Regions from separate parts of the Diaphorobacter sp. B2A2W2 genome, predicted to be linked through region 2. Evidence: riboswitches for the same ligand, from Rfam matches in the RefSeq annotation. Region 2 holds a riboswitch; the other holds the start of a gene.
The links. Region 2 has a riboswitch for S-adenosylhomocysteine ahead of ahcY (adenosylhomocysteinase). Riboswitches for the same ligand answer to the same signal wherever they lie in the genome.

Region 1: linked by a shared signal. The riboswitch ahead of metH (methionine synthase) and the one ahead of ahcY (adenosylhomocysteinase) in region 2 are both predicted to bind S-adenosylhomocysteine.

What each region holds. Positions count from the first base shown of each region.
Region 1 is NZ_JBWZOR010000014.1:6,075-11,183, reverse strand. It holds gene petA (ubiquinol-cytochrome c reductase iron-sulfur subunit) at 1-145, opposite strand, end outside; gene AC1PPL_RS17900 (sigma-54 interaction domain-containing protein) at 349-1,701, shown strand; S-adenosyl-L-homocysteine riboswitch at 1,868-1,989, shown strand; gene metH (methionine synthase) at 2,020-4,809, shown strand; gene AC1PPL_RS17890 (L,D-transpeptidase family protein) at 4,845-5,109, shown strand, end outside.
Region 2 is NZ_JBWZOR010000003.1:273,513-278,621, forward strand. It holds gene AC1PPL_RS07370 (ArnT family glycosyltransferase) at 1-847, opposite strand, end outside; gene AC1PPL_RS07375 (peptide chain release factor 3) at 844-2,469, opposite strand; S-adenosyl-L-homocysteine riboswitch at 2,608-2,689, shown strand; gene ahcY (adenosylhomocysteinase) at 2,756-4,186, shown strand; gene AC1PPL_RS07385 (TlyA family RNA methyltransferase) at 4,299-5,109, shown strand, end outside.

The DNA of each region.
Region 1 (5,109 bases), on a different contig from region 2:
CGCGTTCGCTGGGCGCCAGGCTGCTGACCAGGGGCACGGCCGCGCCGACGGCGGCCAGACCCCCGGCGGCGGCCGTGGCGTGGATCAGGGTGCGGCGTTCTGCGTCGGGCGCAGCGCAGGTGCACGAGGCGGGCAGGGCAGTCATGGCGATTCCTTCACGATGGGCGCGGCCAAAGGACCGCGCGCTTGCTTGTCCTGACTCAAGAGCCGTGCCAGCCTGGCTGCGCGGCACTGCGTGCGAAATCCCTATGTGGAACAAAGGCTTACATCCACCCACGGAGTCAGCGCTGCCATGGTGGACGGCAGAAACACTGCCAATGCATGCCATTTGTGACACCATATGTCACCATGGCCGACACTCCTGATCTTTCTCCCACCCCGGCGCAGGTGGCGCAGACCGCGCTGCTTGCCTCCTGGCTGGAGGGGCTGCCCGAGCCGCACATCCTGTTCGACCGCGGCTACCGCATCGTGGCCGCCAACGGCGCCTACCGTCGCCAGTTCGGCCAGGGCGCGCCGGTGGTGGGGCGCACTTGCCATGCGGTCTCGCACCATTCGCCCGTGCCGTGCGACCAGGCGGGCGAGACCTGCCCGCTGGCGCGCTCGCTCTTCAGTGGCCAGCGCGAGCGCGTGCTGCACCTGCACCACACCCCGGCGGGCGAGGAATACGTGCAGATCGAACTGGTGCCGCTGCGCGACGAGGCGGGCCAGCCTCAGTACTTTCTGGAGAAGATGGAGCCGCTGCGCATTGCCCAGGGGCAGCCGGGCGCGCCGGGCATGATCGGGCGCGCGCCCGCGTTCCAGGCCGTGCTGGAGCTGATCGCGCGCGTGGGCCCGTCGCAGGCCAGCGTGCTGCTGCTGGGCGAGTCGGGCACGGGCAAGGAGCTGGCCGCGCGCGCCGTGCACGAGGCCAGCCCCCGCGCGGGGCGGCCGCTGGTGGTGGTGGACTGCGCCAGCCTGCCCGAGACGCTGTTCGAGAGCGAACTGTTCGGCCACGAGCGTGGCGCCTTCACCGGCGCCCATGCCGCACGCGCCGGCCTGGTGGAGGCGGCGCACGGCGGCACGCTGTTCCTGGACGAGGTGGGCGACATCCCGCTCACCATGCAGGTCAAGCTGCTGCGTTTGCTGGAAAGCGGCACCTACCGCCGCGTGGGCCACACCGAGCTGCGCCGCGCGGACATCCGCCTGGTGGCGGCCACCCACCGCGACCTGCGCGCCATGGTGCGCGAGGGGCGGTTTCGCCAGGACCTGTACTACCGCCTGAGCACCTTTCCCATCCAGCTGCCCGCGCTGCGCGAACGCCCGCAGGACATTCCGCTGCTGGCGGAATCGCTCCTGCAGCGCGTGGCCGGGGGGCGGGGCCTGGTGCTTGCGCCCGCGGCGCTGCGCCGGCTGGCGCAGCACCCCTTCCCCGGCAACGTACGCGAGCTGCGCAACGTGCTGGAACGTGCCGCGCTGCTGACCGACGGCGCGGTGGTGACCGCCCATACGATCGAGCGCGCGCTCTCGTTCGATGCGCCCGCGGCGGCGCCGGCCCGCGCTGCGCAGCAGCCCGACCATGCCACCCTGCGTGACATCGAATCCGAGGCCCTGCGCGCGGCGCTGGCGGGGGGGGCCGCGTCGCGTCGCGAATTGGCGCGCGCCCTGGGGGTCAGCACGCGCACGCTGTACCGCAAACTGCGACTGTTACGGGAGCAGGGCTGATGCTCCTTGTTTGATAGCTTTCAGCGCTTGCTGTGGCTGGCTTGCGGTCTGTTTTTGCTTGAAACAGCCACCGGCCCGTGTAGGGGCCATGTTCTGGGCGCACAGTGCACGCGGGGGTATATCCATATGCCTGCCCCCCAAAGGTGGGCCGCGTAGAATTCGACGCTTTCCCGAGGAGCGCTGCAGCGCCCGCCGGCCGGGGCCGTACAGGCGGCCCGCGCGTGGCGGCGTCAGGCTCGGGCCCACCGCGGCATGCAGCCGTGCGTGTACCAACGGCGCTCACCTGATGTGTCTGTTCTTGTTATCCAGGTGAGCCCCATGCCGTCGTCCGCCCCCGCATCTTCCGTCCCTTCGCACGCCGTGCCGCCCATGCGCCTGTCGGGGCTGGAGCCCGTGTTCATCGGCGAGGGGAGCTTGTTCGTCAACGTGGGCGAGCGCACCAACGTCACCGGCTCCAAGGCGTTCGCGCGCATGATCCTGAACGACCAGTACGAGCAGGCACTGTCGGTGGCGCGCCAGCAGGTGGAAAACGGCGCGCAGATCATCGATGTGAACATGGACGAGGCCATGCTGGACAGCAAGGCCGCGATGGTGCGTTTCCTGAACCTCATTGCCTCCGAGCCCGACATCGCCCGGGTGCCGGTGATGGTGGACAGCTCCAAGTGGGAGGTCATCGAGGCCGGCCTGCGCTGCCTGCAGGGCAAGGGCATCGTCAACTCCATCAGCATGAAGGAGGGCGTGGAGGAGTTCAAGCGCCAGGCCAAGCTGATCCGCCGCTACGGCGCGGCCGCCGTGGTCATGGCCTTCGACGAGAAGGGCCAGGCCGACACCTTCGCACGCAAGACCGAGATCTGCGAGCGCGCCTACCGCATCCTGGTGGACGAGGTGGGCATGGCGCCCGAGGACATCATCTTCGACCCCAACATCTTCGCCATCGCCACGGGCATCGAAGAGCACGCCAACTACGCCGTGGACTTCATCGAGGCCGTGCGCTGGATCAAGCAGCATCTGCCGGGTGCCAAGGTGTCGGGCGGCGTGTCCAACGTGTCGTTCAGCTTCCGCGGCAACGAGCCGGTGCGCGAGGCGATCCACACCGTGTTCCTGTACCACGCCATCAAGGCCGGCATGGACATGGGCATCGTCAACGCGGGCATGGTCGGCGTTTACGACGACCTCGACCCTGAGCTGCGCGAGCGTGTGGAAGACGTGGTGTTGAACCGCCGCCCCGACGCGGCCGAACGCCTGCTGGAGATTGCCGAGGCCGCCAAGGGCGCCGCCAAGGACGACAGCAAGAAGCTGGAGTGGCGCGGCACACCCGAGGCGCCCAAGTCCGTGGGCGAGCGCCTGTCGCATGCGCTGGTACACGGCATCACCGACTTCATCGTCGAAGACACCGAGGAGGCCTACCAGCAGATCGTGGTGCAAGGCGGCGGCCGCCCGCTGCACGTGATCGAAGGCCCGCTGATGGACGGCATGAACATCGTGGGCGACCTGTTCGGAGCGGGCAAGATGTTCCTGCCGCAGGTGGTCAAGAGCGCCCGCGTGATGAAGCAGGCCGTGGCCCACCTGATCCCTTACATCGAGGAAGAAAAGCGCCAGCAGGAAGCCGCCGGCCTGGACGTGTCCAGCAAGGGCAAGATCGTCATCGCCACCGTGAAGGGCGACGTGCATGACATCGGCAAGAACATCGTGACCGTCGTCCTGCAGTGCAACAACTTCGAGGTCATCAACATGGGCGTGATGGTGCCCTGCCATGAAATCCTGGCGCGCGCCAAGGCCGAAGGCGCGGACATCATCGGCCTGTCGGGCCTCATCACGCCCAGCCTGGAAGAGATGCAGTACGTGGCCGGCGAGATGGACAAGGACGAGTACTTCCGCATCAAGAAGATTCCATTGCTGATCGGCGGCGCCACCTGCTCGCGCGTGCACACGGCCGTCAAGATCGCGCCGCAGTACCAGGGCCCCGTGGTCTACGTGCCCGATGCCTCGCGCAGCGTGAGCGTGGCGCAGAGCCTGCTGGGCGAGCAAAAGGACAGCTACCTGGCGGAGGTGCAGGCCGACTACGACCATGTGCGCCACCTGCATGCCAACAAGAAGAAGACGCCGGTGTGGCCGCTGGCGCAGTGCCGCGCCAACAAGACGCGCATCGACTGGGCGCATTACCAGCCGCCGGCGCCCAAGTTCATCGGCCGGCGCGTGATCAAGAACATCGACCTGGCCGAGCTGGTGCCCTTCATCGACTGGGCGCCGTACTTCCAGACCTGGGACCTGGCCGGCAAGTACCCCGACATCCTGCAGGACGAGGTGGTGGGCGAGGAAGCCACGCGCGTCTTCCGCGACGCACAGGCCATGCTCAAGAAGATCGTGGAGGGCCGCTGGCTCACGGCCCACGCCGTGGTGGGCTTCTGGCCCGCCAACACCGTGCGCGATGACGACATCGAGCTGTATGCCGATGCCGTGCGCGACAAGGTCGTGCTCACCTGGTACGGCCTGCGCCAGCAGGCCGAGAAGCAGCCCGACGCCGAGGGCCGCATGCGCCCCAGCCGCTGCCTGGCCGACTTCATCGCGCCTCGCCCGGAGGGTGGCGCACCCACGCAGGCCGACCACATTGGCGCGTTTGCCGTCACTGCCGGCATCGGCGTGGATGCCAAGGTGGCCGAGTTCATGGCCGACCACGACGACTACAACGCCATCACCCTCAAGGCCCTGGCCGACCGCCTGGCCGAGGCCGGTGCCGAATGGCTGCACCACCGCGTGCGCACCGACTGGTGGGGCTACCAGGCGGGCGAGCAGCTGTCCAACGACGAACTGATCGCCGAGAAGTACGTGGGCATCCGCCCCGCGCCGGGCTACCCCGCATGCCCCGATCACCGGGTGAAGAAGCCGCTGTTTGCATTGCTGGGCACGGCCGACGTGGACATGGACATTACCGACAGCTACGCCATGACGCCCGCGGCCAGTGTGAGCGGCTTTTACTTCAGCCACCCCGAGAGCACCTACTTCAGCGTCGGCAAGATCGACGATGCGCAGGTGCAGGACATGGCCCAGCGCAGCGGAGTGCCCCTGGCCGAGGTGGAGCGCGCGCTTGCGCCGAATCTGGGGCTATAGCGCCTGGTCGGCGCAGGCCATGCCAAGATCGACCCATGAACCTGCGCCTGCTGACACACCACACTGCCCCCCTGCTGCTGGCGGCCTGGATGCCGCTGGCTGCCTGGGCGAACCCGTCCTGGCTGACGGCTGACGGGCGCCCCCTGCCGGCTGCGCATGAAGCGGTGCGCTGGCTCAACGAAGCCGCAGCCGATGGGCTGGAGCCGGCCGACTATGGCGCGCAGCACCTGAGTGATGCGCTGGCGGCCGCAGCCGCCCGCGGCCTGGATGCCGCCTCCGCCGTGGCGCTCGACCAGGAGC
Region 2 (5,109 bases):
GTACAACCTCACCAATATCGTATTCGAATCCAACAAACGATGGCTCATGGCCCAGTCGTAGCGGGTTAACGCCATAGTACAAACCGGCACCGCTGCCAGTGCCCATACTCCAAATGCCAAATTGCATACCATTTTTTATTACTACGGCCGCCGGTAGGGCACATGCCGCAATTAACGTCACCAGTATCTTGCGCAGGAGAGGGCGCCAATCTCGGAGACTTGATCTCGTCAGGAGCAGGAGCAGCCATGTCATAACAATGGCTCCTATCACCATGATCTGCAAAACTGGGCGTGTCAGCAGTGTGATGGTCAAACCAATGCCAGCCAATACGAACCAGCGCGCACGGTCAAGGCCGGGTCGAAGCAGAATCTCAATCAATGACCAGCTCAACAGCAGTACACCAAACAGGTATAGCGGCTCAGTCAATACCTTGGGCATGTAATACGCAATGCCTGGGTTATAGAGCAGTAGCAAAACAGCGACCACTGCGCCAACCCAACCCCCTAGTCGCCGCGCCGCCTGAGCCATCATCAAGGCTGAGATGACAAACAGGCCGCCGTTGGCCCAGCGCACGGCGGTGACGTCAGCCTGCCAAAGTGCGGGCCACAAATAGCCTAAGGGCGCAACCCTGGTACTGAACGGATCGTGTAAAAAAAAGCCCCAACCGTCCGCAAGCCATTTTCGTGCGCCTGGCAAGTAGGTATGGAAGGCATCCGAATTCCCTGAAGCATCTAGATCTAGCGGGTAGTACTGGCGCAATCGCATGATGGCCAGCACGACGATCATCAGCGCCCCAAGCCAAGGGAGAGCACGTACGATTCTTGAATTGCGGGTGAGAAAATTCATGTCACCTGCAGCGCCAGTCCCGCATGCTCCCGCAGCGGATGGAAATGAATCTTCGGGAACCGCTCCTGCGCCAGCCGTACGTCATATGGGCTCGTGCACAGATAGGCCAGCGTGTCCGCTGCATCGCGCGCCATGCGCATCGGATAGGCATTCTCGAACTCGCGCAATTCGGCTGGCGTGTCGGCGGTAATCCAGCGGGCTCCCGTGTACTGGCAGGCTTCCAAACGGATGTCGCAGTCGTATTCGGTGTTCAGACGGTGCTGCACCACTTCGAACTGCAGCTGGCCCACGGCACCCAGCAGCATGTTGCCGCCGGCCTCGGGCTTGAAGACCTGGATGGCGCCTTCCTCGCCCAGCTGCATCAGGCCCTGCTGCAGTTGCTTGGTGCGCAGCGGGTTCTTCAGCACCACGGTCATGAACATCTCGGGTGCGAAGAACGGCAGGCCGGTGAACTGCAGGTTGGCGCCGTCGGTGATGGTGTCGCCTAACTGCACGCCGCCGTGCGTGGTGAAGCCGATGATGTCGCCGGCGTAGGCCTCTTCCACCGCCTCGCGGCGCTGGCTCATGAAGGTGACCACGCTGGTGGGGCGCAGTTCCTTGGCGGTGCGCTGGACCTTGAGCTTCATGCCGGGCGTGTACTTGCCGCTGGCCACGCGCACGAAGGCGATGCGGTCGCGGTGGTTGGCGTCCATGTTGGCCTGCACCTTGAACACCACGCCCGAAAAGCCTTCGTCTTCGGGCAGGATGGTCTTCTCGACGGTCTGCTTGTTGACGACGAGCGAGCTCTTGCGCGGGCCGGGCGGGGGCGACATGTCCACCACCGCATCCAGCACTTCCATCACACCGAAGTTGTTCACGCCCGAGCCGAAAAACACCGGTGTGAGCTTGCCGGCCAGGAAGGCTTCATGGTCCCAGGGCGCCGAGGCGCCTTGCGCCAGCTCCATGCTTTCCAGTGCGTCGTCAAAGGCCTGACCGAAGCGCGCGCGCAGCTTGTCGGCATCGGCCAGCGGAATGACCTCGAAGTCCTGCGGGCGCTTTTCGCTGCCCGGCTGGAACACGGTCATGCTCTGCGTGCGTAGGTTGATGATGCCGCCGAAGCTCTTGCCCTGGCCCACGGGCCAGGTGATGGGGCAGCAGGGCATGTCCAGCTCACGCTCCACCTCGTCGAGGATGTCGAGCGGGTCGCGGACCTCGCGGTCCATCTTGTTGACGAAGGTGATGATGGGCGTGTCGCGCTGGCGGCAGACCTCGATCAGGCGGCGCGTCTGCGCCTCCACGCCGTTGGCCGCGTCGATCACCATCAGGGCCGAATCGACGGCCGTGAGCACGCGGTAGGTGTCCTCGGAGAAGTCCTTGTGGCCCGGCGTGTCCAGCAGGTTGATCACATGGTCGCGGTAGCTCATCTGCATCACGCTCGATGCCACCGAAATACCGCGCTGCTTCTCGATCTCCATCCAGTCGGAGGTGGCGTGGCGGCTGGCCTTGCGGCCCTTCACGGCGCCGGCGATCTGGATGGCGCCGGAGAACAGCAGCAGCTTTTCCGTCAGCGTGGTCTTGCCGGCGTCGGGGTGGGAGATGATGGCAAAAGTCCGGCGGCGCCGGGTTTCTGGGGCGTACGACACAGTGATTCTGGGTGAGGGCCGCGCGGTGCGCTGCGGCCGGTGCGAGAAGAGGCGGGCGCACCCTGCGGGAGCGCCCTGGCATTGGGCGGGGATTCTACGGCGCGGCGCGTGGTGCGGGGGCACCGGTATAATCTTGCACTTTCCGAGGAGCGTTGCAGCGTCCCCAGCACGGCGGGGCGCGAGGCTCGGAAGTCATACCCAGCAACGACGCTCACCCACGCCTTGCGGTGCGGTGAGTCCCATCCCCCAGGCGCGGTTTTTTCAGATACCCATCAAGGAAACCACCATGAGCGCTGTTCTCAAGTCCCCAGCCGACTCCGCGATTGCCGATATATCTCTGGCCGACTGGGGCCGCAAGGAAATCCGCATCGCCGAGACCGAGATGCCCGGCCTGATGGCCATCCGCGAGGAATTCGCGGCCAAGCAGCCCCTGAAGGGCGCGCGCATCACCGGCTCGCTGCACATGACCATCCAGACGGCCGTGCTGATCGAGACCCTCAAGGCCCTGGGCGCCGATGTGCGCTGGGCCTCGTGCAACATTTTCTCCACCCAGGACCACGCCGCCGCCGCCATTGCCGCCACCGGCACGCCGGTGTTCGCCATCAAGGGCGAGACCCTGGTGGACTACTGGGACTATACCCACCGCATCTTCGACTTCGGCCCCAAGGGCAGCGAGGGCGAAGGCCCGAACATGATCCTGGACGACGGCGGTGACGCCACGCTGCTGATGCACCTGGGCAAGCGCGCTGAAAAGGACGCCTCCGTGCTGGCCCACCCCGGCAGCGAGGAAGAGCGCATCCTATACGCCGCAATCAAGGCCAAGCTGGCCGAGGACAGCACCTGGTACAGCCGCAAGAGCGCCCAGATCATCGGCGTGACCGAAGAGACCACCACCGGCGTGCACCGCCTGAAGGAAATGTCGGCCAAGGGCACGCTACTGTTCCGTGCGATCAACGTGAACGATTCGGTGACCAAGAGCAAGTTCGACAACCTGTACGGCTGCCGCGAGTCGCTGGTGGACGGCATCAAGCGCGCCACCGACGTGATGATCGCCGGCAAGGTGGCCGTGGTGGCGGGCTATGGCGACGTGGGCAAGGGCTCGGCCCAGGCGCTGCGCGCCCTGAGCGCCCAGGTATGGGTGACTGAGATCGACCCCATCAACGCCCTGCAGGCCGCCATGGAAGGCTTCAAGGTCGTGACCATGGAGTGGGCGGCCGACAAGGCCGACATCTTCGTCACCACCACCGGCAACCGCGACGTCATCACCTTCGAGCACATGAAAGCGATGAAGGACCAGGCCATCGTGTGCAACATCGGCCACTTCGACAACGAGATCCAGGTCGCCAAGCTCGAAGAGCACTGCCAATGGGAAGAAATCAAGCCCCAGGTCGACCACGTGATCTTCCCGGACGGCAAGCGCATCATCCTGCTGGCCAAGGGCCGCCTGGTGAACCTGGGCTGCGGCACGGGCCACCCCAGCTTCGTGATGTCCAACTCGTTCGCCAACCAGACGATCGCGCAGATCGAGCTGTTCACCCACCCCGAGGGCTACGACGTGGGCAAGGTCTACGTGCTGCCCAAGCACCTCGACGAGAAGGTGGCGCGCCTGCACCTGAAGAAGGTGGGCGCCATGCTGACCGAACTGAGCGACGAACAGGCCGCCTACATCGGTGTGCCGAAGCAGGGCCCCTACAAGCCCGACACCTACCGCTATTGATTGTCAAAAAGCATAGCTGCTTGCGCTTGCCAGTGGCTGTTTTCAGCATGAAAAATTGCTGAAAGTGGCTCACTGCAAGCGCTACCAGCTATCGATATGAGAGGACAGCGCGATGCGCGCGGACGTATTTCTGGTGGAAGGCGGCTACGCGGCCACCCGGTCGCAGGCCCAGCGGTTGATTGCCGCCGGCGTGCAGTGGCGCCTGGCGCCCACGCTGCCGTGGCAGAAGGTGGCCAAGAACGGCGACGACATTCCTGCGGGGGTCGAGGTGCAGCTGCTGGACGCTGCGGAGGCCAAGTACCTCTCGCGCGGCGGCCTCAAGCTTGAAGGTGCGCTGGCTGCCACGGGCCTGCAAGTGGCTGGCCTGCGCTGCCTGGACGTGGGGCAGAGCACCGGCGGTTTCACCGACTGCCTGCTGGCACATGGCGCTGCCCAGGTGATTGGCGTGGACGTGGGCCACGGCCAGTTGCACGAGCGGCTGCGCGCCGACCCGCGGGTGGTCTGCGTGGAAGGCGTGAATGCCCGGGCCCTCACGCCCGAGGCGCTGCAGGACGCCTGCGACGTGGCGCTGTCCGAAGTCATCGAGGACGCGGAAGACAACGACACCCAGCCCCAGGCCCCCTACGCCTGGATGCGCAACGGCGGCGTGGTGGACGATGAGTACGACGACAGCGACGACGCCAAGGAGCATGAGATCGAGAGCTTCAAGGCTGAGCGCGCCGCCAAGGCCAAGGCACGCGCTGAGGGCTCATTGCCCGTGCAGCGCCGCCGCCGTCCCGGGTGCGAGGACGTGGACATCACGCCAGCGTTCGATCTCGTCACCGGCGACCTGTCCTTCATCTCGCTCACGCTGGTGCTGCCTGCGCTGGTGCCGCTGTTGAAAGAGCAGGGCCAGCTGCTGATGCTGGTCAAGCCGCAGTTTG